DNA from 4 places in the Paenarthrobacter sp. C1 genome. Region 1 is predicted to be linked to each of the others. Evidence: predicted binding sites of a transcription regulator. Region 1 holds the regulator's gene; each other region holds the start of a gene.
The links. The regulator HrcA, encoded in region 1, represses chaperone genes, less so after heat shock. The targets are predictions, from matches to a motif close to TTNGCACTCGNNNNNNNCGAGTGCNAA.
Positions count from the first base shown of each region.

Region 2: the regulator HrcA is predicted to act here: its motif matches at 3,484-3,510, upstream of ACNAOU_RS15665 (FmdB family zinc ribbon protein).
Region 3: the regulator HrcA is predicted to act here: its motif matches at 4,031-4,057, upstream of groES (co-chaperone GroES).
Region 4: the regulator HrcA is predicted to act here: its motif matches at 2,806-2,832, upstream of groL (chaperonin GroEL).

Region 1 is NZ_CP186052.1:2,467,453-2,474,566, reverse strand. Features, by position in the region: gene lepA (translation elongation factor 4) at 1-689, shown strand, start outside; gene hemW (radical SAM family heme chaperone HemW) at 690-1,919, shown strand; gene ACNAOU_RS11555 (DUF4870 domain-containing protein) at 1,991-2,404, opposite strand; gene ACNAOU_RS11550 (DUF3097 domain-containing protein) at 2,534-3,385, opposite strand; gene hrcA (heat-inducible transcriptional repressor HrcA) at 3,618-4,625, shown strand; gene dnaJ (molecular chaperone DnaJ) at 4,676-5,803, shown strand; gene ACNAOU_RS11535 (16S rRNA (uracil(1498)-N(3))-methyltransferase) at 5,806-6,567, shown strand; gene ACNAOU_RS11530 (GerMN domain-containing protein) at 6,583-7,114, opposite strand, start outside.
Region 2 is NZ_CP186052.1:3,346,334-3,353,447, reverse strand. Features, by position in the region: gene ACNAOU_RS15675 (AAA family ATPase) at 1-2,277, shown strand, start outside; gene ACNAOU_RS15670 (RcpC/CpaB family pilus assembly protein) at 2,292-2,828, opposite strand; gene ACNAOU_RS15665 (FmdB family zinc ribbon protein) at 3,151-3,423, opposite strand; gene ACNAOU_RS15660 (5-formyltetrahydrofolate cyclo-ligase) at 3,591-4,205, opposite strand; gene galU (UTP--glucose-1-phosphate uridylyltransferase GalU) at 4,305-5,240, shown strand; gene ACNAOU_RS15650 (GNAT family N-acetyltransferase) at 5,246-5,872, shown strand; gene ACNAOU_RS15645 (hypothetical protein) at 6,003-6,890, shown strand; gene ACNAOU_RS15640 (SDR family oxidoreductase) at 6,897-7,114, shown strand, end outside.
Region 3 is NZ_CP186052.1:3,370,960-3,378,073, forward strand. Features, by position in the region: gene ACNAOU_RS15740 (acyltransferase family protein) at 1-1,641, opposite strand, end outside; gene groL (chaperonin GroEL) at 1,895-3,508, opposite strand; gene groES (co-chaperone GroES) at 3,593-3,889, opposite strand; gene ACNAOU_RS15755 (hypothetical protein) at 4,081-4,443, opposite strand; gene ACNAOU_RS15760 (class I SAM-dependent methyltransferase) at 4,511-5,746, shown strand; gene ACNAOU_RS15765 (shikimate 5-dehydrogenase) at 5,760-6,572, opposite strand; gene ykgO (type B 50S ribosomal protein L36) at 6,611-6,733, opposite strand; gene ACNAOU_RS15775 (GTP-binding protein) at 6,763-7,114, opposite strand, start outside.
Region 4 is NZ_CP186052.1:976,742-983,855, reverse strand. Features, by position in the region: gene ACNAOU_RS04770 (RNase H family protein) at 1-819, opposite strand, end outside; gene groL (chaperonin GroEL) at 997-2,622, opposite strand; gene ACNAOU_RS04760 (cold-shock protein) at 2,943-3,146, opposite strand; gene ACNAOU_RS04755 (LytR C-terminal domain-containing protein) at 3,315-3,935, opposite strand; gene ACNAOU_RS04750 (DUF3263 domain-containing protein) at 3,985-4,320, opposite strand; gene ACNAOU_RS04745 (uracil-DNA glycosylase) at 4,429-5,196, shown strand; gene ACNAOU_RS04740 (siderophore-interacting protein) at 5,334-6,173, shown strand; gene ACNAOU_RS04735 (threonine/serine ThrE exporter family protein) at 6,256-7,114, opposite strand, start outside.

The sequences.
Region 1 (7,114 bases):
CCCTGGAAGACAAGCGCGTCGTCCACGTCACCAACCCCAGCGAGTACCCCACAGGCAAGATCTCCGAGGTCCGCGAGCCGATGGTCTCTGCCACGGTCCTGGCGCCCAACGAGTTCGTTGGCGCAATCATGGAACTGTGCCAGAGCCGCCGCGGCCAGATGAAGGGCATGGATTACCTGTCCGAGGACCGCGTGGAGCTCCGATACTGGATCCCGCTGGCCGAGATCGTGTTTGACTTCTTCGACCTCCTGAAGTCCAAGACCCGCGGTTACGCCTCGCTGGACTGGAAGGCCGACGGCGAACAGGTCGCCGACCTCGTCAAGGTCGACATCCTGCTACAAGGTGAACAAGTGGATGCGTTCAGCGCCATCACCCACCGCGACAAGGCCTACGCCTACGGTGTGATGATGACCGGAAAGCTCCGCGAGCTTATTCCCAGGCAGCAGTTCGAAGTGCCCATCCAGGCAGCCATTGGCTCCCGCATTATCGCCCGTGAGAGCATCCGTGCCATCCGCAAGGACGTTCTTGCCAAGTGCTACGGCGGTGACATCACGCGTAAGCGCAAGCTGCTCGAAAAGCAAAAAGAAGGCAAGAAGCGCATGAAGATGGTGGGCCGCGTTGAGGTTCCCCAGGAGGCCTTCATCGCAGCACTGACGACCGACGAGTCCAAGGACAAGGCCAAGAAGTAAATGCCCAGCGTCCTTCCTTTGGGCGATCCGGCACCTGCGGATGGATTATTGCCACCGCAGGTGCTGGACGGCGTCGAGCAACGCAAATTCGGGCTCTACGTGCACATTCCGTTTTGTGCCGTACGGTGTGGCTATTGCGATTTCAACACGTACACCGCCACGGAGCTCGGCGGGGGAGCGTCGCAGGATGCCTATGCTTCCACGGCTGTTTCCGAAGTCGCTTTCGCGGCGACGGCCCTTGAGGCTTCAGGCCTTCCGCATCGTCCACTAAGCACAGTATTTTTTGGCGGCGGTACGCCCACGCTCCTGCCTGCGGAGGATCTCGCAGAGATCCTGCGCGCCGCCGTCGGCTACTGGGGCTTGGAGCCCGGCGCTGAGGTGACCTCCGAGGCCAATCCGGACTCTGTAACACCCGAATCCTTGAAGGTGCTTGCGGACGCGGGCTTCACCCGCGTGTCCTTCGGCATGCAGTCTGCGGTTCCGCACGTGCTGAAAGTGCTGGACCGCACCCACACTCCCAGCCGGGTGCCGCTGGTGGTGCAATGGGCCCGCGAAGCAGGCCTCTCCGTCAGCCTGGACCTTATCTACGGGACACCAGGGGAGTCCATGGAGGACTGGGAGTTCTCACTCAAGACGGCACTCTCGTACGGGCCGGACCACATCAGCGCCTACGCATTGATAGTCGAGGATGGCACCAAACTTGCCGCGCAGATCAAGCGTGGCCAGGTGCCCGGAATCGACGACGACGACCACGCCGCCAAGTATGAACTGGCGGACAAGTTGATCTCCTCGGCCGGCTTGAACTGGTACGAAGTCAGCAACTGGTCGAGGACTCCGGATCAGGCGTGCAAGCACAACCTCGCGTATTGGCGCGGAGACGATTGGTGGGGAATCGGCCCCGGCGCGCACTCACACGTGGGCGGTGTCCGGTGGTGGAACGTCAAACACCCCACGGCCTACGCATCACGATTGGGGGCAGGGACCTCACCTGCCGCAGGGCGCGAAACCCTCGACGCCGGCACCCGGGAAGTCGAGCGGATCATGCTGGAGGCGCGGCTCGGAACGGGACTTGCCGTAGATGCCCTGGATGCGATTGGGCGCCACGCGATGGCGGGCCTCATTGCTGACGAACTGGTTGATCCGGTTCAGGCATTCAAGGGAAGACTGGTTCTTACCCTCAAGGGCAGGTTGCTCGCAGATGCCGTAGTCCGCAGGATCCTGCCGGACTGACCTTCGCCTGGGACTGACAGTCCGGTACCGTACCCCCCGGACCCCCCGGATTCATCGGGCGGATCGGGGTCCTACTTGATCCAGCGCAGGTTGAAACGGTAGCGGTGGGGCTGGCCGTGGTTGACCCGGATGCCCGCTGAAACAGAGAAGCACGTCAGTGCCACCCAGATACCCGTGGCAATGACGGCAAAAATGTTTCCCACCACCGGCAGCAGAACAAGGATGTTGGCCAAGACGGCGGCAATGGTGGGAGGCAAAGTGAAATTCAGTGCCTCCTTGGATTCCTGCGCAGTGAACGGCCCGCGGTCGCGGAAAATCAGGTAGATCAGGAGAGCCGGCAAGCATCCAAGGATGCCGCCGAAGTGCGCCAAAGTGGCCCACTGCCTGTCCTCGCTGGCTGTCAACGGGAGTGCGTTGGCAGGGGCGCCATGGTACTGGGGCCGGCCTGCGGCGCTGCCCGGTTCTTCAGGAGCGTTATCTGCCACGGTGTCTTCCCTTTGCTTTAAATGCTTTAAAGATGCTGCTGTGTTGCTGTCCAAGAATACCGGGCCGCGCGTCCTTCCCGGGACCAACGCCCCGGAAGCATGCCGGATCCTGATGATCCGGACCGTGGACTACGGGACGGTGAGGAAGTCGATGACTTCTTCCACACGCCCCAACAACGATGCCTCAAGGTCCGCATAGCTGTGCACTGCGCCCAGCAGGCGCTGCCAGCCCAGCCCGATGTCCTCCGCTGTTTCGTGGGGCCAACCGAAGGCCGTGAGAATCCCGGTCTTCCAATCAGTGCCGCGGGCAACGGCGGGCCATTGCTCGATGCCCAGGACCTTCGGCCGGATGGCCTGCCACACGTCCACATAAGGGTGGCCCACGATCAGGACGTTGCCTGCAGCGCCGGGGACAGTCATGGCCTCGGCCGCGATCCGGGACTCCTTTGAGCCCGCCACGAGGTGGTCCACCAGGATGCCAAGGCGGCGGCCGGGACCGGGTCGGAAGTCGGCAATGGCGGACTTGAGGTCGTCCACGCCGTGGAGCGGTTCCACCACAATTCCTTCAACACGGAGGTCGTCACCCCAGACTTTCTCCACGAGTTCAGCGTCGTGCTTGCCCTCCACCCAGATGCGGCTGGCCTTCGCGACCTGCGCCCGTTGCCCCTGGACCTTTACCGAACCCGAGGCCGTGCGATTCGCCTGAACCGCTGAAGCGGGCCGGCGAGGGGCCGGAGGCATCAACCTGATCGCTTGTCCTTCGAGAAGGAATCCGTACCCGAGTTGGAACGACTTAGTTTTACCGCGCCTGTCCTCGAGCGACACGATGTGCATGCCACCGGTCTTTTCCACCCGGGTGACTTCGCCCACCCATCCTGACTGGACGTCTTCGAGGACCATGCCGCGTTGCACCGGCACCTCAGGGAGCTGGCGTTTGGCTGGAGCGGTCAGGTCCTGCGGGCCCCAATTGTCGAAAGCCAAGGAATTCCTACCTCTGTGGTGATGTGAAAGGGGACAGGGGCGGGTTGCCGTCAGCCGGTATCGGGACGCCGCCCTGGATGCAGTCCTCGGACGGTTTCAATGCTAACAACGTGGTGGCTCATACTAGACTTGTTAGCACTTGGGCATGTTGAGTGCTAAGTGTGCGGTGATCCATTGGAGGTCCCGCGGGGACCGGTCCCATGGACCATGGCAGTCGTCAGGAGGTGTAGCAATGAGTGAGCCACGCAAATTGGAAGTGCTGCGTGCCATCGTTGAGGATTACGTGCATTCCCGGGAGCCGGTGGGATCGAAAGCCCTCGTTGAGCGTCATCACCTGGGTGTTTCCAGTGCCACCATCCGCAATGACATGGCTGTCCTGGAAGAAGAAGGTCTCATTGCCGCCCCGCATACCAGCGCCGGCCGAATCCCCACTGACAAGGGCTATCGCCTGTTCGTTGACCGCATCTCCCAGGTCAAGCCGTTGTCCGCCGCCGAGCGTCGGGCAATTCATTCGCTGCTTGAGGGACCCGACGACGTCGATGACATTCTTGAGCGCACAGTACGGCTCCTTTCCCAGCTGACCAACCAGGTCGCCGTCGTGCAGTATCCGCACTCGCACCGCGCATTGGTCCGCCACGCGGAGTTCGTTCTGCTGGCCCCCAAACAGGTGCTGGTGGTCCTCATTGCGGACACCGGGAGCGTCGTGCAAAAAGTCATCGACGCCGGTTCGGACGTGGGGAACGAGGCTTTGATGTTGTTGAGGTCACGATTCCTCGGCAGCATCGCCGGCACCCAGCTGGCACTCCTGCCGCAGGTGTTACCGTCGGTGGTGGCCCTTTGCCCGCCGGATCTTCGTGCCCTCGCCCAAAGGCTGGCCAATGGCTTGGAATCCCTGAGCGACACCAGCCGTGAGGAACGCATTCTGATGGCCGGTACGGCCAACCTCGCACGTTCCAACGTTGACTTCCCGCTAAGCATCGGTCCCGTGCTTGAAGCCCTTGAGGAACAAGTTGTCATGCTCCGGTTGTTGTCGGACATGGGAGACGATCCCCGGGGCGTGACAGTCAGCATTGGCCGGGAGAATCCGTACGACGGCCTGGCCGAGGCCTCTGTAGTGGCCACCGGCTACGGTTCCGGCGCCAAGGTGGGAATCCTTGGACCGACCCGCATGGACTATCCCACCACCATGGCAGCAGTTCGTGCCGTGGCCCGTTACCTTTCCCGCATTCTCGGCGGCTGAACACCGGCCCGGGAAAACATCCGCAGTACAACCAGGAAGAGATACCGACTTTGAGCAGCCACTATGACGTTTTGGGAGTCTCGCCGGAAGCCACCGGGGAAGAGATCAAAAAGGCGTACCGCAAGTTGGCGCGGAAACTCCACCCGGACGTAAACCCGGGTGAAGATGTCGCGGAGCAGTTCAAGGCCGTGACGCACGCTTACGAAGTGTTGTCAGATCCCCAGAAGCGTCGCGTCTACGATGCCACGGGCAACGAGAACGGCACTGATAACGGCTTCGGCGGCGGCTACGCCGGCCAGGGCTTCGCCTTCCAGGACATCTTCGACACGTTCTTTGGCGGCGGCGGTGGACACGGAGGGCCCGCCTCCCGCGTACGACGTGGCCAGGACGCCCTTATCAGCGTTCGGATCGACCTCAAGGATGCCGTGTTCGGCGTCAACAAGAAGCTTGAAGTGGACACAGCCGTGGTCTGCCCCACCTGCGACGGCAGCTGCTGCCGCCCGGGCACCCACCCTGAACGCTGCGACATCTGTGGTGGCAGCGGCCAGGTTCAGCGCGCCGTCCGCTCCATCCTGGGGCAGGTCATGACCACCGCCCCCTGTGGTTCCTGTGAAGGCTTCGGCACCGTCATCAAGGATCCCTGCAACGAATGCAACGGCCAGGGACGCATCAGGAGCCGCCGTTCGCTCACCATCAAGGTTCCCGCCGGCGTCGCTACCGGTACGCGAATCCAGCTGTCCGGCCAGGGCGAAGCAGGACCCGCAGGTGGTCCGGCCGGTGATCTCTACGTGGAGATCCGCGTCAACAACGATTCCACGTTCGTACGCGAAGGCGACGACCTCCACGCCACCCTCAGCGTGCCCATGACGGCTGCTGCCTTGGGGACCGACGTGCAGCTTGAGACGTTCGACGGCGCACAGGACATCGAAGTGAAGGCAGGCACGCAGTCCGGAGAGGTCATCACCCTTCGTGGCCTCGGCGTAACGCACCTGCGGGGCTACGGCCGCGGCGATCTCAAGGTTCACCTGCATGTGGAAACACCTACCAAACTGGACCATGCACAGGAAGAACTCCTCCAGCAGCTTGCCAAGCTCCGCGGTGAGCAGTTCACCGAAGGAAAACTGGTGGCCAGTGGTGGCATGTTCGCAAAGCTCCGGGACAAGCTCGGTAACCTGTAGCGGTGAGCAACCCCGTTTTCTTTACGCCGGCCGGTAGCCTCAGCCACGTAGCGCCCGGTACTAATTTTGTCCTGGAGGGTCCGGAGGCCCGTCACGCAGTGACGGTGAAGCGCTTGGCCGTCGGTGAGTCCGTTGACATCGCCGACGGCGCAGGTGCCCGTCTCACTGGAGTGGTCGCCGAAGCGACGCCCGGTGCCCTGACGGTCACCGCCACCGACATCGTCTTCGAAGCCCAGCCGGACGTTCGATTGGTACTGGTTCAGGCGTTGGCCAAGGGTGATCGCGACGAGCTCGCAATCGAGACGGCAACGGAACTGGGCATTGATGCCGTGATTCCCTGGCAGTCGGAGCGATCCATCGTGCGCTGGAAAGCGGAGCGGGCAGCCAAGGCGCATGCGAAATGGGAGTCAGTGGTCACTGCGGCTGCAAAGCAGGCGCGCAGGGCCTGGGTACCTCCAGTCCGCCCGATCGTCGACTCCAGCGGTTTGGTGAAAGCCGTTGCCGAGGCCGACTTGGCCGTCATTCTTCACGAGGACGCCAAAAACCCTCTGCGGGAGGTCCTGGAGAGGCTGGATGTCAACGGCGCTTCACCCAGTGAGGTTCTGTTGATCGTGGGGCCTGAGGGCGGGATCTCGCCGCGTGAAGTGACGCGGCTTAGCGATGCAGGGGCCGTGACGGCCCTCTTGGGTCACCATGTCCTGCGGTCGTCGACGGCGGGACCCGCCGCCGTCGTCCTGGCCAGCGACGTCCTCGGTCGCTGGTAGCCGGCGAACGTCGAATCAGGCCACGGTGAACAACCGGGTGTCCGTGCTCGATTCGATGGCCTTGCCGGCATCGTCGACCTCGGTTACCCGCAATTCATATTTTCCGGGTTTCAGTGTCGCGCTGAAGCTGAACAGACCATACTGCCCGGGTTCGCCGGTTGCTTTGGTCTGGCCCGTGAGCAGGCTCGACTTCTCACCCTTGCCGTTGTCCTGAAGGATCTGCCAGCTGATGGGCCGTGAATTGTCCGTGGTGCGCCCGTTGAACTTGATCAAACCAGGGGGCAGGGACACGTCCTCCTGCGGATCGATGATCCACAGCGGCGCCACCAAGGAAGCATCACGCGTCATGGGTTCGCCAAGTTTCACTTGCCCGAACGCCATGTAGTCCTTGTGTCCGTCAACGAGAATGACCACTTGGATCTGCTGTCCGGAGTTGATGAGTCCGGAGGACGATGCCGCGGCCGACGCGGTGTAAACCAGCTGCTGGATGGCCCGTTGCGCCATCCCGGCATCGAGGTTTGAGTTGAAGGCGTCGCGGGACACATCA
Region 2 (7,114 bases), 880 kb from region 1:
CTGGCCGACCTCGGCGCACTGTACCGGGAGCTGGACGCTGAGCTGCGGCGCCTCGGTGAGGCGCTGAAACACACGTCGGCCGGAGGCTCGCTCCACGGTACGCCTTACGCGGAGCTGATGGAACGCTTGGAACAGCTCGTAGCCGACACCGCCACGCTGGAAACCTTGCCCGAACGCACGCTCCTCATTGAAGAAATGCGCGAGCACGGCCTCGGGGAGCTTTTGGCGGATCTGGCGGAGCGGGAGGTACCTGCGTCCTCGGTGGCCGCGGAGCTGGACCTGGCTTGGTGGCAGTCCGCGCTGGAAGCAATGATCAGCGGCGACGACTATCTTGCGATGTCCGACGGCGACTCCCTGAGGCGCCTCGAAGCTGAATTCCGGCTTGCTGACCAAGCCCACATCGCCAGCGGTGCTGCGCGGCTCCGCTGGCAGCTTGCCCAAAGGTGGCGCCAGGGATTGGTGGAGCACCCTCGCCAGGCTGAACTGCTGCGGGCCTTGCTGAAAGACGGCCGGGTTACCCTGCCTGCGCTGAGCGCCCAAGCCCCGGACCTCGTGCCGTTGCTTGTCCCGGTGTGGTCGGTCAGCCCGTACCTGCTGACCGGCGTCCTGCCGGCTGAGCAGAAGTTTGATGCCGTTGTGGTCATCGACGCTGAGTCCACCTCGTTGCAAGCGGTCCTTCCCGCGATCGCCCGTGCACGGCAGGTAGTTGCTTTCGGCGACGCGAAGATTGCCAATGCGCGGACCTTCAGCGTGGCCGTCGAACCCCCGGTTGCCGGAGTCGCGAGCCACGAGACTGTGGAGAGTGCCTTCAAGGCCTTGGCCAGGGTCCTGCCATCGTGGCAGTTGAATTGGGTGTATCGGGCAGTGGATGAAGACTTGATCCTGCAGCTGAGCAAGAACTACTACGACGGCGGCCTGAAGCGGCTGCCCGACGGCAACTCGGTTACGGGATTGGATCGCTCGATCCTTGTGGAGTACATCCCTGACGGCACCGGCCTTCCGGGCGCCGATCACGAGGGGGTCGAGTCCGTCACTGCCGAGGTCAACCGGGTGGTGGATCTTGTCTTTGAACATGCCACGCTGCGTCCCCGCACCAGCTTGGCTGTGGTGACGGCAAGCCTGCGCCACGCTGCCAGGATCGGCGAGGCCATCAGGCTCCAACTACCGAACCATCCATTGCTGTCTTCCTTCTTCGCCGCCGGCCCCGAATCCTTCCGCGTGGTGGATCTGGAACGCGCGCAGGGCTTGGTGCGGGACCATGTGATCTTCTCCCTCGGGTATGGACGCACCCCGCATGGCCGGGCGCTCCACTCCTTTGGACCGCTGTCCACTGAGGGTGGGCGTAACCGCTTTGCCTTGGCCATGACCAGGGCCCGGCGCTCCATGCACGTCCTGAGCTGCTTCCGGCCCGAGGACCTCGACCTCGATCGCCTGGCGCACGGCGCAGTGGACTTCTACGAGTTGCTGGACAGGGAGCTCTCGGGGAACAGCAATCTCGGAACCCCGGCATCCCGTGCCGTTGCCAGCGAGCAAGCACTTGGCGAGGACCCGTTGGTGGCGGATCTTGGCGAACGACTGCGTGCCCGCGGCGCCCGTGTCTGGCACCTTTACGACGGTGTGCTGGACATAGCCGCAGCCGCTGATCCTGTGCACACCATTGGCAGGGAAGGTGCTGAAATTCCCACGCCCGTCGCCATCGAGTCCGATGGCACGGAACGATACCGGCGCATGAGTGTCCGTGAACGCAGCCGGCTGCGGCCTCAACTGCTGGAGCGCATGGGGTGGCGTTACATGTCGCTGTGGACGATCGAAGTCTTCACGGACCCGTCCTCCTGCGCCGATCGCATCGGTTCCTACCTTGGACTGGAAAACCACATTCCGAAGGCTGCCGAGTCATCTCAGCATGGCTTCCTGGACATGGATGTTGAACAATTGAATCTGGACAAGGCTCAGCCTGTGTTCACCCGTTCCCCGGCCACCGGCCCGGATCACCAACCCGAGGAGGATGCCAAGGGGACGCGGGACCAGACAGGGGACAGGAAAGAAGCACCAATGACGGAACAAGGAAATGGTTCCACCGACGGCTCTGCCGGGGAGAACAGTGGATCGGACAACACGGCAGCTGAAAAAGCCGCCGAGCCGACGGCTGCCAAGCACAGCTCGGGCGGCATCCTCCCCACCAAGGCCGCGGAGGACGATCCCCGCAGATGGGGCGATGAAGCAGGCTATGACCACGAGCAGTGGTTGAAGGAACAGAAGCCCCCGCACTGGGGATGAGCGATTGAGCAGCTTCATGGGCTGACCAGAACAAAGAAAAGCTTGCCTTGCGTGGATGCGCCGGCAAGCTTTTCTGCTTGTTGGGGGTTGGCAGCGACCACCACCAGCCCTTCTGTATCGCTGGTGCCAAGCCATTCGCCGGCCTTGCCGCCCTGGGCCGAAGTCCAGAGAACAGGAACAGGGCCAGCCAAAACCTGGCTCTGGCGGGATTCGTCATAACTGCCGGACGCTGTGAGGACAACGGTCACCAGCTGCCCCGGCGACAGAAGCTGGATGGAAGAAGGATCGGCCATGCGCAGGGGGACGGCAGCGGAACCTGCAGGAGTGCCCGCGAGCAAGCCAGGGCCCAGGAGGCTTGAGTCCGTGGGTGTTTGTCCCTTGCCCAAAGGAGAGGCCAGCTGGCGCCCAACCAGGGTCGCGACGTCATCCACCCACGCGGATATGGCCAGTTCGGCTGCGACATCGACCCTGGTGAAATCTGACTCCTTCAGGCTCGCGCCGGCTGGTAGATCACGGGCTGCGACCAGGACGCTGACCCGGGCGGCCGACACAGGAGTCAGCTGCTGTACCGCCAGACCGGCAGCAAGGCATAGAAGCAGCGCGACGCAAAGCCGCCGGTTGCGGGAAAGCCACGCCCTGAGTGTGGGCTTTCGCTTTGGAGGTCCGTTGCGCCGCGCACGGCCGAACCCCCGTGGAAAGCGCCTGGGGGAGGGCGAGGGGTGGTACGGCAACCGTTCATGTCCAGCTGTTCCAGCTGAACGCTCGGCATGGGCAAGGGAGGCGCTACGGGCGGAGTGTGACATGCCGCCACGGTAGTCAGCAGCCCCGGCCGCCTAACAGGGGCCGGGTTGCCTATGTGGAAAAGTTCCGGAGCTAGCTCGCCGCGGCGGCCGGTGCGGGAGCGGGCGTGGCCGCAGCTGCGGGTGCAGCCGGTGACGTGGGCGCAGCGGATACTGTGCTGCCCTTGGCGTCGCGGGAGTCAGTGCGGTAGAAACCAGAGCCCTTGAAGACGACGCCCACGCTGTTGAACTTCTTGCGCAGCGTGCCTTTGCATTCAGGGCACTCTGTCAGGGAGCTGTCTGAGAAGGACTGGACGATGTCGAAGGCATGGTCACAGTCTTTGCAGGCGTATGCGTATGTGGGCACTGAGTTCCTCCTTTAGGACAAAGTTCAGGTCCTGCTCCGCCGTGCCGAATAACTTCCGCATTAGCAGTCCCAGGGCCTGAGTGCCAATTCTATCATCCGTCCCCCTGAGGTGTGCCAGCACTTGTGCCGGAGCTCACCAACCGGAACCCGCCGGAAATGACCGGGAGTCAGACGGGCTCCGCTGCGTTGTCGAGAACCACAACGCCCGAAGGTGTCAGCACTTCCCGCACGGGGCGATCGAAGGCCTCGGCGGGTATGGAGCCTGAAGGCAACAGATCGTCGTCGTACACCACCGCGATGGTGGGCGGCCGCCGGCCGGACGCGTCCAGGCCCTGCAGGAGTCGGTCGTAATAACCGCCGCCTTGGCCAATCCTGTTCCCGTCCCGGTCCACTGCGGTGGCCGGCATGAAGATTCCGGCCGTCGAAGCGACCACTGAACTGTCCAAGCGCTCACCGGTGGGTTCGTCGATGGGAGCGTAGGCGGACCGTGTGAAGACCGTGGACGGCGTCCAATACACCCAACTCAGTTGCCGTTCCGGTTCGCAGACGGGGAGCAGGACTTCATGGCCCGCTTCGTGGAGGGCTTCAAGCAGTGGCATGGTGGGCGGCTCGAAGGCGACTCCCACGTACACCGCGAACGACGACGGTGTTCCGGACGTGACGGAGCTGGCCCAAGAGGAACCGTGCCGGGCTATCGCTTCGCCCGCATCAGCGATTTGCCCTGGTGTCAGGGCCCTTCTGTACAGCCGCCGGTTGCGGCGGATGTCTTCTTTCGACGCCATCTGTATCCAATCCTGGGGGTTCGTCGGGTCCGGTTAAAGTGTTTCCTTGTGTGTTGCCGGCAATAAAATGTGCGGCCCGCGCGGCGGGGGGTTTACCTGATGCTCTCTTCCTTCCGTTACATTAGTCCGGTGACTCTCGATAACAACGCTGTCCGTAAGGCCGTCATCCCCGCAGCGGGTCTTGGTACCCGGTTCCTTCCCGCCACCAAGGCGATGCCGAAGGAAATGCTGCCTGTGGTCGATAAGCCCGCCATCCAGTACGTCGTCGAAGAAGCGGTGAAGGTTGGCCTGCACGACGTCCTCATGATCACAGGACGCAGCAAGCGCGCCCTGGAAGACCACTTTGACCGTGTTCCGGCGCTTGAAGCGACCCTGGCTGAGAAGGGCGACACCGCCAAGCTGGAAGCGATTCAGTCGGCTACCAACCTGGGCGACATCCACTATGTCCGCCAAGGCGACCCGAACGGCCTCGGCCACGCAGTCCTTCGTGCAAAGCAGCACGTCGGCTACGAGCCTTTTGCCGTCCTGCTGGGCGATGACCTCATCGACGCCCGCGACGACCTCCTGAGCGAAATGATTGCGGTCCAGCAGAAGACCGGCGGTTCCGTGGTAGCCCTGATCGAGGTCGAGCCTTCCAAGATCAGCGCTTACGGTTGCGCCGACGTCGAGGACATCGGCGAGGACGGTTACGTCCGTATCAAGCAGCTGGTGGAAAAGCCGTCGCCGGAAGAGGCGCCGTCCAACCTCGCCGTGATTGGCCGCTACGTGCTGCACCCGGCCGTCTTCGAAGTCCTGGAGCAGACCGGCCCCGGCCGCGGTGGCGAAATCCAGCTGACCGATGCGCTTGAGGTCCTGGCTGCCGGCGAAGGCGAAGGCTATGGCGTGTACGGCGTGGTGTTCCGCGGCCGCCGCTATGACACCGGCGACAAGCTCAGCTACCTGAAGGCGTGCATCGAGCTCGCGTGCGAACGCGAAGACCTTGGTCCTGAGCTGCGCGAGTGGCTGCCGAACTTCACCGCCACGCTTCCCCAGTAACACGGATGTACGGGTCTGCGATCTGGCCGGTAACGCTGGAGTGCGGAGACCTGGCCCTTCGGCCCATCCGCTATCGCGACAAGCGGGAATGGTCCGAGGTCCGTTCCCGGAACAGTGATTGGCTGGCACCGTGGGAGGCGTCCAACCCGGCTCCGGGTGGCCGCCTCCCCAGCTACCGCCAAATGGTTTCGTCCCTGAACGAGCAGGCCCGACAGTCCACCGCATTGCCGTTCGTCATCGTTGAACGCACGGCAGGCGCGCGGGAGCCCGCCATCGTTGGCCAATTGACGGTCTCGTCGATTGTGTGGGGATCGGCCATGATGGCCACGCTTGGCTATTGGGTGGACAAAGACCGGGCCGGGCGCGGGATCGCTCCCACAGCTGTAGCCATGGCCACCGACCACTGCTTCACCGTGTTGGGTCTGCACCGGATGGAAATCAATATCCGCCCCGAAAACGGGCCCAGCCTGCGCGTGGTGGAAAAGCTCGGATTCCGCGACGAAGGGTACCGGGAAAGGTATCTGCACATCAACGGACAGTGGGCTGACCATCGCTCCTTCGCGTTGACCTCCGAAGAAGTCCCGGAGGGTCTCTTGCGCAGATGGCTCAAAGGACAAACGGGCAGGTCATAGGGCTTTTCAGCTTTATCTCCAGTCATTTGCGGACTCGACCACGACACACCGGCCGCAATGCCGCCACCCCCGGTGATTTGCTTCTACGGTTTTGAATGTGGACTTCCCTCTCAGCAGCTCAGTGATACTCGTGGTCACTGTCGCGCTGTGGATGGTCTGGGTGGCGCCGTACGTTCTTCGGAACAGGCGGCAACAAGTCCAAGCGGCCGCTGTTCCAGCAGAGGCTTTCGACGACGAACCAGACGAACCGCAGGCAGGGGTGGTACTGACTTTGGCACCTCAGCAGGAGAAACCGATGGAGACCATGCACAGCAAAGCACAGGCGTCGCCCCAGGAATCCCGCGCGTCAGAGCCGTCCCTGGGGAAGTCGTCCAGCACTCCGTTCACCATCCGCTACGCGCGGCTCACACTGGCGGTGTCCGGACTTGCCTTGCTCGTGACGGCAATCGTTTCCGGCATACTCCGTCTTTTCGGCACGGGCTCTGTCTGGTTGCCCCTGGTCTCGTTCATCGGTGCGGTGGTCGCCGTCGTCGTTTTGCGTAAGCTCGCCCTTCGGGATCTTCGTGAACGACGCGCACGCCGTGCAGCGCAGGCGTCGCCCATTCCGACACCGGCACGCTACTTGCCGAAGGAGCCGGTTGTAGAGGCGAAGGAAACCACAGTTTTCGACGCCGAAGCCACCAGTCGTGAGGCCGCCCGCCTGTCGGCGGTCGAACTTCGCCAAGCGGCGTTGGCCGTCGCAGTTGCGGCCGGCGACGAGTCGGCGCAGGCCGCCGTTGACTCCAAAGGTGCGAGCTGGAAGCCCGTAGAGGTTCCCAAGCCCACGTATGTCGACGCTGCCAAGGCGCCCCGTCCGGCGCCGGAGCCCCTTGACCTTCCGGAGGCCCCGAAACCTGTCGGCAAGCCCGTCCTGAAGCAGGCCGCCGGGCAAACTGACGCTGCTACCGCAGTCGCTTCAGCCAAGGCCCCGAGTGCCCTGAGCAACCTGGACGATGTCCTGCAACGACGCCGCGCGTAACGAACCATGAGTTCCATCTGCGTCGCTGGTGGCACCGGACAGGTGGGCCGCGAGGTTGTCCGGCTCGCTTTGGCGGCAGGGCATAAGGTTTCAGTCCTCAGCCGGCACGTTCCGCCGGTCGGTTCGGCAAGTCATCACGACGGCGCCACTAACTTCGCCGGCGACGTCACCACAGGTGAAGGCCTGGCGGCCGCTATGGCGGGTGCCGACGTCGTTATTGACTG
Region 3 (7,114 bases), 900 kb from region 1:
CACTTCCCTGTTGAACTCATTGCACTCGGGCTCGACATCGGAATCGTCGGTCGCAAACGGGCAGGCCCCGTACAGCAAGGCATACAAGCGCCAGTGGTGTTCTTCAGCCATCTGGCCCAGCGCGGCCAGCCATTGCTGGGAATGCGAGTTGCCCAGGACGAGGACAGTCTTGGTGGCATCAGAGCCCACGTTGTTCTGCTGGCAGTTGTCGCGCAGCAGCTGCGACTCCGGTTTGGTATCACCGGAGCAACCGTCCGGAAGCTTGGCCCAGTCGCGCCCGATCCGTTCCGCGGTGGGCTGGGTGAGGGCGTTGGGGGCAACCTCGTTCACATACGTGGGCAGCAGTGCCTTGGCGCCGGGATTGTCGAAGACCATCCGGGCTTCAGCGGCCTGCTGTTCAAGGTCCTGCCTGTATTGAAAGCCCATCAGGGGCGCAGTGACCACGGCAAGGCAGGCGACGATCGCGATGAACGAACGGCGGCGCTTCATCTCGGGCCACTTCCACTGGCGGAAGGGCTTCTCGATGTACTTGGTGGTGAGGAACGCCAGCGTCAGCGAGAGGGCGATGATGGCCGTGCCGGAAAGCCATCCAGCGTGCTCTTTGCCGCTCCAGCCCAGCGCGATGACCAGGATGGGCCAGTGCCAGAGGTACAAGGCGTAGGAATTGTCGCCCAGGCGGACCAGGAACTTGGAGCTCAGGATCCGGTCGACACCGAAGCGGCTGCCGGTCTGGCCTGCCGCGATGACGGCGACGGCTGCCAGGGTGGGCCACAATGCCACGAAACCCGGGAAAGCCGTCTGGACCTGCAGCACGATGCCGCAGGTGAGCATGGCAATGACGCCGATCCAGCCCATCAGTACGCGGACGGGTTTGGAGAAGTTCAAGCCCGGCAGCACCAGGGCCAGCAAGGTGCCCAAGGCAAATTCCCACAGACGGGCGAAGGTATCGAAGTACGCCACAGCCTGGTTGGTGGCCGTGAAGATGATGGAGTAAACGAACGAGACCAGGAAAATTATGGCGAAGACGTACACGAGGGTCGCCCGGTACCTGAGGGCAAAGCGGCGGCACAGAAGCGCGACCGCTGCGAAGATCACCGGCCAGATGATGAACACCTGGCCCTGGATGGACAGTGACCAGAAGTGTTGCACCGGGCTGGCCATGCTGTGGTCCGTGGCGTAGTAGTCCACCGCAAGCTGTTGGAGCAGCCAGTTCTCGTAGTAGAACAAGGACGCCCAGGCCTGCTGGACAATTTCAGCCCACCGGGTAGGTGGCAGGAGGACGAAGGTGGCTGTCAGCGTTCCCAGAAGGACAACCACGACGGCGGGCAGCAGCCGCCTGAACAGGTGCAGCCAGTGCCGCAGGAGGTCCATGGGGCGGCCCTGTTTATAACGGCCCGTGAACTGCAGGGTCATGAGGAACGCGGAGATGAGGAGGAAGACATCCACCCCTCCGGAAACCCGGCCGATCCAGATGTGATAGCTCACCACCATGAGGACGGCCAGTGACCTGAGACCTTGGATTTCAGGGCGGAACTTGGACTTTCCAACGGGACCGGAAGCCCGCCTACCGCGGTGGGCAGGGGCTGTAATCGCTGGGGTAGTCACGTTAGGCAGTTCCTTAAAGCGGCTGGCACAAAGCATCCATAATACGCGGTTCAGCCCACCCGCCCCCAGTTCGAGGATGCTGCTGACCGCCTTCCGCACCTCCCCCGGGCCCGGTTCAGCCATCCATTCTTGCAGCTCTTCCTGTGTGTGACCTGTGCCGATGCGTCATTCGGGTCCCTGCGGCCACAGCGATACGCCGGCCCGGAAGTTGTGATGCATCGCACAGGATCTTAACAGCAGAAACCCCGGTCACAACTAGGTGCGACCGGGGTTTCCGTGGGACAGGCGCTTAGTGCTGGTGGCCTGCGTGTGCGTCTTCTTCCTCAGCGGGCTTCTCGGCAACCAGGGTCTCGGTGGTGAGAACCAGGGCAGCGATGGAAGCGGCGTTGCGGAGTGCAGAGCGGGTGACCTTGACGGGGTCGATCACGCCGGCGGCGATCAGGTCCTCGTACTCGCCGGACTTGGCGTTGAAGCCGTGGTTGGCTTCGAGTTCGGAAACCTTGGCGGTGACCACGAAACCGTCGAAGCCGGCGTTCTGCGCGATCCAGCGCAGCGGCTGGACCAGTGCGCGGCGAACGATGCCTACAGCGGCCGCAGCGTCACCTTCGAGGTCCTTGACTGCCTGGGACTCGTCCAGGGCCTTCAGGGCGTGGATCAGGGCGGAACCGCCACCGGAAACGATGCCTTCTTCGAGGGCTGCACGCGTCGAGGAAACGGCGTCCTCAATGCGGTGCTTCTTTTCCTTCAGCTCAACCTCGGTGGCTGCGCCAACCTTGATGACGCCGATGCCGCCAGCGAGCTTGGCCAGGCGTTCCTGCAGCTTTTCCTTGTCCCAGTCGGAATCCGTCCGGGTCAGCTCAGCGCGGAGCTGTGCAACGCGGTCGGCAACGTCCTGGGCCGAACCGGCACCGTCAACGATGGTGGTGTTGTCCTTGGTGACCGTGATGCGGCGGGCGGTACCGAGTACCTCGAGGCCAACGGAGTCCAGCGTCAGGCCCAGGTCCGGGGAAACTACCTGCGCACCGGTCAACGTAGCGATGTCCTGGAGCATGGCCTTGCGGCGATCGCCGAAGCCCGGAGCCTTGACGGCAACGACGTTGAGCGTGCCGCGGATACGGTTGACGATCAGGGTGGAAAGGGCTTCGCCTTCGATGTCCTCAGCGATGATGAAGAGGGGCTTGTTGGCCTGCAGGGCCTTCTCGAGCAGCGGCAGGAAGTCCTGCAGCGAGGAGATCTTGCCCTGGTTGATCAGGATGAGGGCGTCTTCGAGGACAGCTTCCTGGCGTTCTGCGTCGGTGACGAAGTACGGGGAGAGGTAGCCCTTGTCGAACTGCATGCCCTCGGTCAGGACCAGCTCGGTCTGCGTGGTGGAGGACTCTTCGATGGTGATGACACCATCCTTGCCTACCTTGCCGAAGGCCTCGGCGAGGAGCTCGCCGACTTCATCGCTCTGCGCGGAGATGGCTGCGACGTTGGCTACCTGGGTGCCTTCGACTTCGCGGGCATTCTCCAGGAGGCGTGCAGCGACGGCTTCCACTGCAACTTCGATGCCCCGCTTGATCTCGCCGGGAGCTGCGCCGGCAGCAACGTTGCGCAGGCCTTCCTTGACCAGGGCCTGGGCCAGCACGGTTGCCGTAGTGGTGCCGTCACCGGCAACGTCATTGGTCTTGGTGGCTACTTCCTTGGCAAGCTGGGCGCCAAGGTTCTCGTAGGGGTCGTCAAGCTCAACTTCACGGGCGATGGTGACACCATCGTTGGTGATCGTGGGGGCGCCCCACTTCTTGTCCAGGACGACGTTGCGGCCGCGCGGGCCCAGCGTCACCTTGACAGTGTTGGCGAGCTTGTCGATACCGGCCTCAAGAGACCGGCGGGCAGCATCGTTAAAAGCAAGCTGCTTTGCCATGGTTGTGTCCTTTCGAGACAGAAAACCCGCACCGCTGACGCTCGGAATGATTCCAACGCGACGGCGGTGCGGGGCTCCAGGAAGTTACTTTACGACGATCGCAAGGACGTCGCGGGCGGACAGAACGAGGTACTCGCTGCCGCCGGTCTTGACTTCGGTTCCACCGTACTTGGAGTAGATGACGACGTCGCCAACAGCTACGTCAACCGGTACGCGGTTGCCGTTGTCATCGAAGCGGCCGGGGCCGATTGCAACAACTTCGCCTTCCTGCGGCTTCTCCTGCGCGGAGTCCGGAATAACCAGGCCGGAAGCCGTGGTCTGCTCTGCTTCGAGCGGGCGAACAACAATACGATCCTCAAGAGGCTTAATCGAGACCGACACTCGGACTCTCCTTTTCATGAGCTGATTCATGGACTAAGAACTAGGGTGCCGTGGCGTACAACCGTCGTCGCGGTGCCGGTGGACGCCTGGCGTGATTAGCACCCTCAAGGGGAGAGTGCTAACTAGACTCTATGTAAGGCGTTAGCACTCGGTCAAGGTGAGTGCCAGCATTTCGTCATCGGTGAACGTTGTCACTGGTCCCTGAGGTCATCAAGGTCGTAGTCTTCGCCGTCGTCGTACTCATCCAAGGAAGCGCTGCCGCGGTTCAGGTAGAGCACCACCGCCGAAGCCACCGCCACGATGCCGGAAACCACCAGCGCGATGATCCCGCCGAGGCGCGCACCGGCGTAGAGGTCGCGGATGTCGCGTGCCTCATCCGTCGCATCGTTCACGCTCTTGCCACTGACGGAGTAGGCCGCTGCGTTGAAGGAATCCAGCGCGAAAATAACGATCAGCAAGCCTATGCAGACCACCGCGATGACAGCGCCCGCGATCAGGGCGGGACGGGCATACGTGGTGAGGCGGGAGGGCTGTGGTGCTGCGTTGTCTTCCATGAAAACAACCCTATCCGGCTGATTCCCCAGTCACGCAGCCATGACGCGCGACGTTAGGCTTGTTCCCATGCCTCATGCACCGCAGGAACAGATCGCACCTTTATTGACCACTGAAGGTTGGGAGCTTCTTGCCTCGCTGGGACCCTACCGTGAGGCTGATGCCTTCAGCGTCAATGCCAGCCTCCGCAAGGCCGGCCACTCCCCGGAACTCGTGGCCGCCGTGCTCACGCAGTCCCGTTTACGGACCCGGGCTGAGGCGAAGTTCGGCGAATTCGCCCGGCAGATGCTGTTCACCCAGGCGGGCCTGGAGCAGGCAACCCGGCTGAACGTCGCCGCCCGCCACGCCGAACGTTTTGCCCAGGCCGGCATCACCCACGTGGCCGATCTCGGCTGCGGCCTCGGCGCCGATTCCATGGCGATGGCTTCCATGGACATTGCTGTCACCGCTGTGGAGATGGACGAAACCACCGCTGCCTGCGCCATGATCAACCTCATGCCTTTCCCGCATGCAACGGTGGTGCACTCGGACGCGGAATCAATGGACCTCGAGGGCATCGACGGCGTGTGGATGGACCCTGCCCGACGCACCACGTCCACGTCGGGAACCAAAAGAATCTGGGACCCGGAGGCGTTCTCGCCCCCGTTGTCCTTCGTGGAGAGCGTGGCGGCCACAGGGCGTGCGGTAGGGGTAAAGATGGGCCCGGGCATCCCCCACGACTCGGTGCCTTCGGGCTGCGAGGCCCAATGGGTCTCCGTGGGCGGCGATGTCACCGAGGCCACCCTGTGGTTCAACTCAGTAGCCCGCCCGGGCGTCCGCCGCGCCGCATTGCTCCTTGGCAGCCAGGGCGCCGCCGAAATCACCAGCGGCGAGGACTTCGGCGGTGGCCCGGAAGCCGCCGTCGGGCCTGTTGAAGGCTTTCTCTACGAACCCGACGGTGCGGTGATCCGCGCGGGCCTGGTGGCCGACGTCGCCGAGCGGCTGGGCGGGCACCTGGTGGACGAGCACATCGCGTATATCTGCGCCCCGGAACTCCACGACACTCCGTTTGCCCGGGCCTACAAGGTGCTGGACGTGATGCCGTACAACGTCAAGGCCCTCAAAGCGTGGGTGAAGTCAAACAACATCACCGTGCTGGATATCAAGAAGCGCGGCACGGCAGTGACACCCGAGGAACTGCGGAAGCAGCTGCTCCCCGCCAAACCCGCCAAGGGCAAAGATGCGAAAACAGCCACCCTTGTCCTCACCAGGATCGGCGAGGAAAGAGTGGCTGTCGTGGTGGAACCGGTGACCGCCCAGGCTTAGCAGGCCTGCGGCGTCAGCGACGCGAGAATTCCGAGGCCTCCCGTACTTGGCCGGGCGTCGGGCGAACGCCGGTGTACAGGACGAACTGTTCCTCGGCCTGAATGGCGATGACCTCGGCTCCTGTGATGACCGGCTTGCCCGCAGCGCGCGCGGCGGTGATGAGCGGCGTTTCGGAGGGAAGGGCCACCACATCGAACACCACCTGCGCGGCTGCGATGGTGGCGTCGTCAAAGGACTGGGCGGTTTCGTCCGCGCCGGCCATGCCCAGCGGGGTGACGTTGATGATGAGGTCCGCGGTGGCTCCGTTGACGTCGTCCTGCCAATCGAAGCCGTAGAGGTCGGCGAGCGCTCGGCCGGTGGTTTCGTTGCGGGCCACGATGGTGACGGCAGTGAACCCGGCGTCCCTCAGGGCGGCCGCAACAGCTTTGGCCATTCCCCCGGCGCCGCGGAGCAGGACAGTATGGCCGCTGGGGACTTCATGGTCCTTCAGAAGCCTGGCGATCGCGATGTAATCGGTGTTGTAGGCAGTGAGGACGCCGTCGTTGTTCACGATGGTGTTCACCGAATCGATGGCCTTGGCCGACGGATCCATGACGTCAACCAGCGGAATGACTGCCTCTTTGTAGGGCATGGACACCGCGGCACCCCGGATCGGGAGGCCGCGGATGCCCGCCACCGCAAGGGTGATGTCCGCGGGGGCGAATGCCTTGTAGACAAAGTTCAGGCCGAGCAGATCGTACAGATAGTTATGGAACCTCGTCCCGATGTTGCTGGGCCGGGCCGCGAGCGAAATGCACAATGACATGTCTTTGTTCAGGATGGGCATCCACCCATTAAACAACGCCCCTCCAGGCTTCCGTGCGGTCAGCCCTGGCGGGCCTTCATGCGCGGGTTGTTCTTGTTGATGACGAACGTGCGGCCACGCCTGCGGACGATTTGCGCCCCGGGGATCTTCTTGAGTGCACGCAGCGAGTTTCGGACCTTCATGGTGTTTCTCCTTTTTGTTGGTGTTTGGCTTAGAGGGCGTCGCTGAGTTCCAGGGGGTCATCCCACGCGTCGGCATCCATGGCCATTTCGGCCTCCGTCAGCTGGCAGCCTTCCAGGAGTTCACGGATTTCCGCGGCGTCAACATCGTCGGACCGCCCAGTGATGGCCAGGACGGTTCCGCGGTCCCCGTGGCTGGGGTGCCAGTCGAGGAAAGCGTCGACGTCGGCACCCACTTCTCCGCGCAGGCCTTCTCCCATGGGGGCTGCTTCCGTGGAATCGGCCATCCAATTGCCCGTGCTCTCGAGCCAGATCCGTGGACCTATGCCTTGGACAGCTATCCGCTTGGTGGGAGCGGAGGCGATCCACAGGCGGCCCCGCATC
Region 4 (7,114 bases), 1.5 Mb from region 1:
GTCCGGGTGAAGGAGAACTCCGATCCTTCCGATGTCGGCCCTGACGTCCGGCCTGAGCAGTTCGCGTTCCAAGGCAAGGACGGTGTCCTCAGCCGAGAGCTCGGGCGCTGAAGTGTCATCTCCCAGTTCGCTGAACAGGTCGGGCTGGCCGAAGAGGCCCGCCTCGCCAAACAAGGTGGGCTCGAAATGCGGCCGGATGCTCCGGTCGGGACGCACGGACGCCGGAAGTGCATTCGAGGCGGACACAGAAGCGACCCCGGAGGCCACGGCAACGGGCTCGGACCGGACCGGTACCTCCGATACCGTCGTCGCTGCCGGGGATCCCTTCCCGGCAGCGGTTGCCTTCTCCTGGGCTCCAGGGAAGCCGGGGCCACTGCGCGGCGCTATGCCCTGCTGATAAGCCGTGGCCACCGCGCGTGCGCGCTCGTCCGCTGCCTCATTGAGGTCATGGCCGGCATGGCCCTTGACCCACTCAAACGTGTACTTGCGTCCCGCGATCGCTTGGTCGATCTCTTTGAGGAGGTCCACATTCAAGACGGGCTTCCCATCGGCCTTCCGCCAACCCTTTCGCTTCCAGCCCGGCATCCACTTGGTTATGCAATTGATGACGTATTGGCTGTCGCAAAGGATCAGCAGTTCTTCGTGAGGTACGTGGGCTGTTGACCGGAAAAGGTCAAGCACAGCCATCAATTCACCCTGGTTGTTGGTGCCGTGCGGCCACCCTCCCGCGCGCCAACAGGAGTCATCAACGTACCAGGCCCAGCCGGCCGGTCCAGGATTACCGAGGGCAGACCCATCGGCGGCAGCAATAATCGTCATGCATTAATCCTGCCAGACCGCACCGACACTTAAACGCGCCCGCGCCCCGGCAGCCAGCAGCAGCAGGCTCCAGAAAACTTGGCCGCAGACGCACAACGGCGGCCCCCACCGGAGTGGGGACCGCCGTCGCGTGTTTTCAAGCGTGAGCCTGGCGCTGTATCGCTACAGCTGTGGGGCTTAGAAGCCGCCCATGCCGCCCATGTCGTCGCCGCCGGGAGCCGGAGCGTTCTTCTCGGGCTTGTCTGCAACAACAGCTTCGGTGGTCAGGAAGAGACCAGCGATGGAAGCAGCGTTCTGGAGAGCCGAGCGGGTGACCTTTACGGGGTCGTTGACGCCGGCAGCCAGAAGGTCTTCGTAGACGCCCGTGGCAGCGTTCAGGCCGTGGCCGGAAGGCAGGCCGCGAACCTTGTCCACCACAACGCCCGGCTCCAGGCCGGCGTTGAAAGCGATCTGCTTCAGCGGTGCGTCGATGGCAACCTTGACGATGTTGGCACCCGTTGCCTCGTCACCCTGCAGGGTGAGGTTGGCGAATGCCTTGGCGCCTGCCTGGATGAGGGCAACGCCACCACCGGCAACGATGCCTTCTTCAACAGCAGCCTTCGCGTTGCGGACTGCGTCCTCGATGCGGTGCTTGCGTTCCTTGAGCTCAACTTCGGTGGCGGCACCGGCCTTGATGACTGCAACGCCGCCGGCCAGCTTGGCCAAGCGTTCCTGCAGCTTCTCGCGGTCGTAGTCGGAGTCGGAGTTCTCGATCTCGGCGCGGATCTGGGCCACGCGGCCTGCGATTGCGTCAGCGTCGCCGGCACCTTCAACGATGGTGGTCTCGTCCTTGGTGACAACAACCTTGCGGGCGGTGCCGAGGAGGTCCAGGCCGGCGTTTTCGAGCTTGAGGCCAACTTCTTCGGAGATGACCTGGCCACCGGTGAGGATGGCGATGTCGGCCAGCTGGGCCTTGCGGCGGTCACCGAAGCCCGGAGCCTTGACGGCAACAGACTTGAAGGTGCCACGGATCTTGTTGACGATCAGGGTGGCCAGGGCCTCGCCCTCGATGTCTTCGGCGATGATCAGCAGCGGCTTGTTGGACTGCATGACCTTCTCCAGAACCGTGACGAGTTCCTTCACGTTGGAGATCTTGGAGTTGACGATCAGGATGTACGGGTCTTCGAGGACCGTTTCCTGGCGTTCTGCGTCCGTGACGAAGTAAGCGGAGATGTAGCCCTTGTCGAAGCGCATGCCTTCGGTGAGCTCAAGTTCCAGGCCGAAGGTGTTGGACTCTTCAACCGTGATGACGCCTTCCTTGCCCACCTTGTCCAGGGCTTCGGCGATCAGGCTGCCGATTTCCGGGTCACCGGCAGAGATGGAAGCCGTAGCTGCGATCTCTTCCTTGGTTTCGATTTCCTTGGCGGAGGCCAGCAGTTCGCTGATGACTGCCTCAACAGCCTTCTCGATACCGCGCTTGAGGGACAGCGGGTCGGCGCCTGCGGCAACGTTGCGCAGGCCTTCCTTCACCAGTGCCTGGGCGAGGACGGTTGCAGTGGTGGTACCGTCGCCAGCGACGTCATCCGTCTTCTTGGCAACTTCCTTGACCAGTTCTGCACCGATCTTCTCGTAAGGATCGTCCAGCTCGATCTCCTTGGCGATGGAAACGCCATCGTTGGTGATCGTGGGGGCGCCCCACTTCTTTTCGAGGACGACGTTGCGTCCACGCGGGCCGAGGGTGACCTTGACGGCGTCTGCGAGGATGTTCAGGCCCCGCTCGAGGCCGCGGCGTGCCTCTTCATCAAATGCAATGATCTTGGCCATAACGGCGGTAGTCCTTTCGGGACAGTCGTTAAGAAGGTACCTGTCAGATGGGGTGCCCGCGACGGACGGTCCTTCACGTGCGGCCTCTGTATGCCCCGCGTTCCGAACCTCACCCCACCAAGGTGTTTCTTGATCTCCCAGCGATCCCACCACTGTCCGCCACCGGGGAAACCCGGGCCGGATTTAGCAGTCGAACCGCAGGAGTGCTAAATCAATAATTAGCACTCGACCGGGGAGAGTGCAAGCAGAGCCTCCACTTTTCGCAGTAAAAACACGGGTTTCAGCCGATAGCTGATGGCGATGCGGGACAACCCTGAAAGTCAGGCGACTCGAACACCCTCGGCCTGCGGTCCCTTCTGGCCCTCCCCCAGTTCGAACTCAACCCTTTGGCCCTCCTCGAGGGCACGGAAGCCATCCATCTGGATAGCCGACCAGTGCACGAAGACGTCGTCGCCGGACTCATCCACAGTGATGAATCCGTAGCCCTTTTCGGCGTTGAACCATTTGACGGTTCCCAATGCCATGATGCCCACACTTTCGCAGTAGCCAAGACCGGTTGCCGGGATCTCCGGACCGGAATTAGTCCACTGTAACCACAGTCACTCCGCCGGCGCTGCCCCCAATGGGCGGGGTGCTGGTTTTGTTATTGAGGCTTAACCGAGTTGGCCGTTTTGGGCCGTGGAGTCGCGCCGTTACTGGTAGCCGGGTCCCGCTACGACAACCAGCGGCTGCTGCACATCCGGGGTCTCAATGATCGTCTGGATGCCCAGGAGGGTTCCCAAGGCCTCTGCATTGGCCTTCTGCGCCGGAGCGTTGTAGAAGATCACCGAAGTCTGCTGGGGAATGCCGCCCCAGTTGGCTACCGTGCTGAGCGTCCAGCCACCGCCCTGCACCAGGCCTGCAACCCTGCCCGCCAAGCCGGCAGTACCTGCCCCGTTGTAAACCGCCACCGGAACGCTCTTGTCCACCGGCGCCGATGACGGCGTCGCTGACGGAGTGCTCGACGGCGTCGGCTGGGTGCTCGGTTCGCTGGAAGCGGGCGGGGCGCTGCTCGATTCGGAAGGCGCAGCGGACGGCGAGGTGGATGTTTGCTGGGGTACCGGCGTCGAGACGTTTGACGACGCGCTGGGCGCGACAAGCCCAAGGTTCGGCAGGATGAGGAACGCTACGAGGCCGAGCACCAGAGCCACAGCTCCAACAGTCAGAACCGGCCACAAGGTGGGACGCGCAATGTCCTGGCCGTCGCGATGAACGCCCTGCCGGGAGGTGTTCTGTGGGACCTGGTCGAATTCGTCCCTGGCATATTTGGTCATGGTGAAGCGTTGTCCTTGCTGGTTGCTGCTGACAGATCAGCCTGGCGATTTACGCGTCCGACCCCAAGCGCCGCGCTGTCCGCGCGCGTTGGCGGGACGTACGTAGTCTACGCAATCTCTTGACGAGCATGGGGTCGTGGGCCAGCGCGTCCTCGGTGTCGATCAGTGCATTCAGGATCTGGTAATAGTGGGTGGCAGAGAGGTCGAAGAGCTCCCGGATAGCCTGTTCTTTCGCGCCGGCATACTTCCACCACTGCCGTTCCAGCGCCAACATCTGCTGATCACGCTCACTCAACGGGGAGTCGCTTCGGGTACCGGCCGTGAGATCTTCCAAGGCCAACCCGTCGGCCTGCGGCGCCATTGGTTCCGGTGCTGGTTCTGCCACGGCACACTCCTTCGACGCTTGTTGGGGAAAATGTCCTACCCCCATGTTACGGGCGAATAACATCACTGTCATTCGCCCGACCTCCGCCACGCGGGAGACAATGGCCGGGTGACTGGCGAGGATGCTCTCTTTGATCTTGAACCTGCGGGCCCGGAGGACGCGGGCTTGGCTGCGCTGCTTGACCGTCCGATTGAGGAGCTGATGGCTCCCGACTGGGCCGATGCCCTGCGTCCAGTCGAAGGCCAACTGCGCGATGCTTTGGCCTACGCCGCCCGGCGTGCCAACGACGGCAAACAGATCCTCCCCGCCTCCGGGAACATCCTCCGGGCGTTCCAGCAACCCTTGTCCGACGTCAAAGTCCTCCTCCTGGGCCAGGATCCCTATCCGACACCGGGACACGCCGTGGGACTTTCCTTCTCCGTCTCGCGCGAAACACGGCCCATCCCCCGCAGCCTTGCCAACATTTACCGAGAGCTTCATGACGACCTCGGCCTCCCACCCCGCGTCCATGGCGATCTCAGCGCATGGACGGAGCAAGGCGTCCTCCTCTTGAACCGCGTCCTCACGGTCGAGGCCCGCAATGCCGGCGCCCACCGCGGGAAAGGATGGGAGGCCATCACGACGGCGGCAGTCACCGCCGTCGCACAGCGGACGGACGGTGCGGGACGGCAGAAGCCGCTGGTCGCAATCCTGTGGGGCAAAGACGCCGAAAGTGTGGTGCCGCTGCTGGAGGGGGCGCCGTCGGTGGTCTCCGTCCATCCAAGCCCGCTCTCGGCGTCCCGGGGCTTCTTCGGTTCCAAACCCTTCAGCAGGACCAACGCATTGTTGGTCGAACAAGGCGCGGAACCTGTCGACTGGGAACTCCCGGTCCTGTAGGACGTGAGGAAGCGTGCGGCCCAAGCACGCCGAATGTGAGGAAGCGTGCGGCCCAAGCACGCGGAACGTGAGGGAGCGTTTGTAACCTTCGACTCATACCCGGCCGGGGCCCAGTCGATTAGCTTAGGCTTACCTATATGACTGCTCTCCCCGTCACCTCGTCCGCCACACGCAAAAGCCGTCCGCAGGTCAACCTGACCGTCTTGCGGAACGAGCGCCTTTCGCCCCACATGGTGCGGATCGTGGCCGGCGGTCCGGGGTTCAACGACTACGTCAACAACGACTACGTGGACCGCTACGTCAAGATCGTCTTCCCGCAGGACGGCATCGACTACGAGCAGCCCTTGGACTTGTGGGCCATCCGCGAGACCATGCCACGCGAACAGTGGCCGCATACCCGGACCTACACCATCCGCTGGGTGGACCTGGAGGCACAGGAACTGGCCATCGACTTCGTGGTGCACGGGGATGAAGGCCTTGCAGGTCCTTGGGCGGCCAAGGCCGGGCCCGGGGATTCGCTGATTTTCACTGGTCCGGGCGGCGGCTACAACCCATCCCCCGACGCCGACTGGTACCTGTTTGCCGGAGATGACGCAGCGATCCCTGCGATCGCCGCATGCATTGAGGCCCTGGACGCCGACGCCCGGGGAACCGCCTACCTCGAGGTGGACAGCGAAGCCGACATTCTTCCCCTCGCAGCGCCCCACGGCGTCGAACTGCACTGGCTGCTGCGCAAGGGCACGCCGGCCGGCTCCAGCGCGCTACTTCTGGACGCCCTGCGCAGCACCGAATGGCTGCCGGGACGCGTCGACGTCTTCGCGCACGGCGAGCGGGGGTACATGAAGGGCCTGAGGGAGATCTTCTTCGTCCAGCGCGGCCTGGAGCGTTCGCAGGTTTCGTTGTCCGGGTACTGGGCCCTGGGCCGTGTGGAGGAAGTCTTCCAGGCGGAGAAGAAGCTTCCCGTCGGCCAGATCTAGCTGACTTTTTGTACAGATATTGCCCCTAAAAAGGCCTTTTAGGGGCAACATCTGTACAAAAACTCCGGAGGGGGGAGGCGGCCTAGCGCCGGCGCACCCGGCGGCGTTCGTTGCTGGAAAGACCCTTGGTCAGCGGCCTGGCGAGGTTGTCGCCGAGAACGATTCCAGCGGCTACCCCGAGTACGATCGCGCCTGCATTCAGCATTCCGCCCGCACCCAGCAGGATGTTGCCGCCTTCCACGGTCAAGGCATACATTGACCGGAAAATGGTGAGCCCCGGCAGCAGGATGAGCGCGGCCGGAACAGCCACCACCAGCTGCGGGGCACCCAGCTTCAACGCCACCACACGGGCCAGGAGGCCAATGGCCACGGCCGCAACGGCTGGAGACAAACGGTCCCCCAGGCCGGCCTGGCCGACCCCCCACAAAACGAAGAAACCTACCAACCCGACTGCCGCCGTCGGAATCAACAACCGCATCTGGGTCTGTTCCGTCACGCCGATTGCCACTACGGCGACGGCGATCAGGATGGCCTGGCCCCACAGCGGGTACGCGTCGGGGAACGTCTGGGTGACGTCGAGGACGGCACTGCCCATGAGTGTCCCGACCACCACGGCCACGCCGATGCCCGCAACGATCGCGCCAAAGGTCAGCAGCGTGGAGAGGAACCGGCCTGCGGCAGTCACCGGGAAGCCGTTGATGGCATCCTGCACCGAGGACACCAGCCGGCCCGTGGGAAGGAGCAACAGGATTCCACCGGCCACCACAATGGATGGCGCGATCTCCACCCCCGCCCAACGGAGCATCAGGGCAACGAACGTGACCAGGAAGGCGCAGGCCATGGTGTTGAAGAAGTCCGCCGTCCGCCATCTAACAAGCTGGCGGGACAGCAGGCTGATGAGGATGTTGGAACCGAAAGCCACCGCCGAGGCACCAATGCCG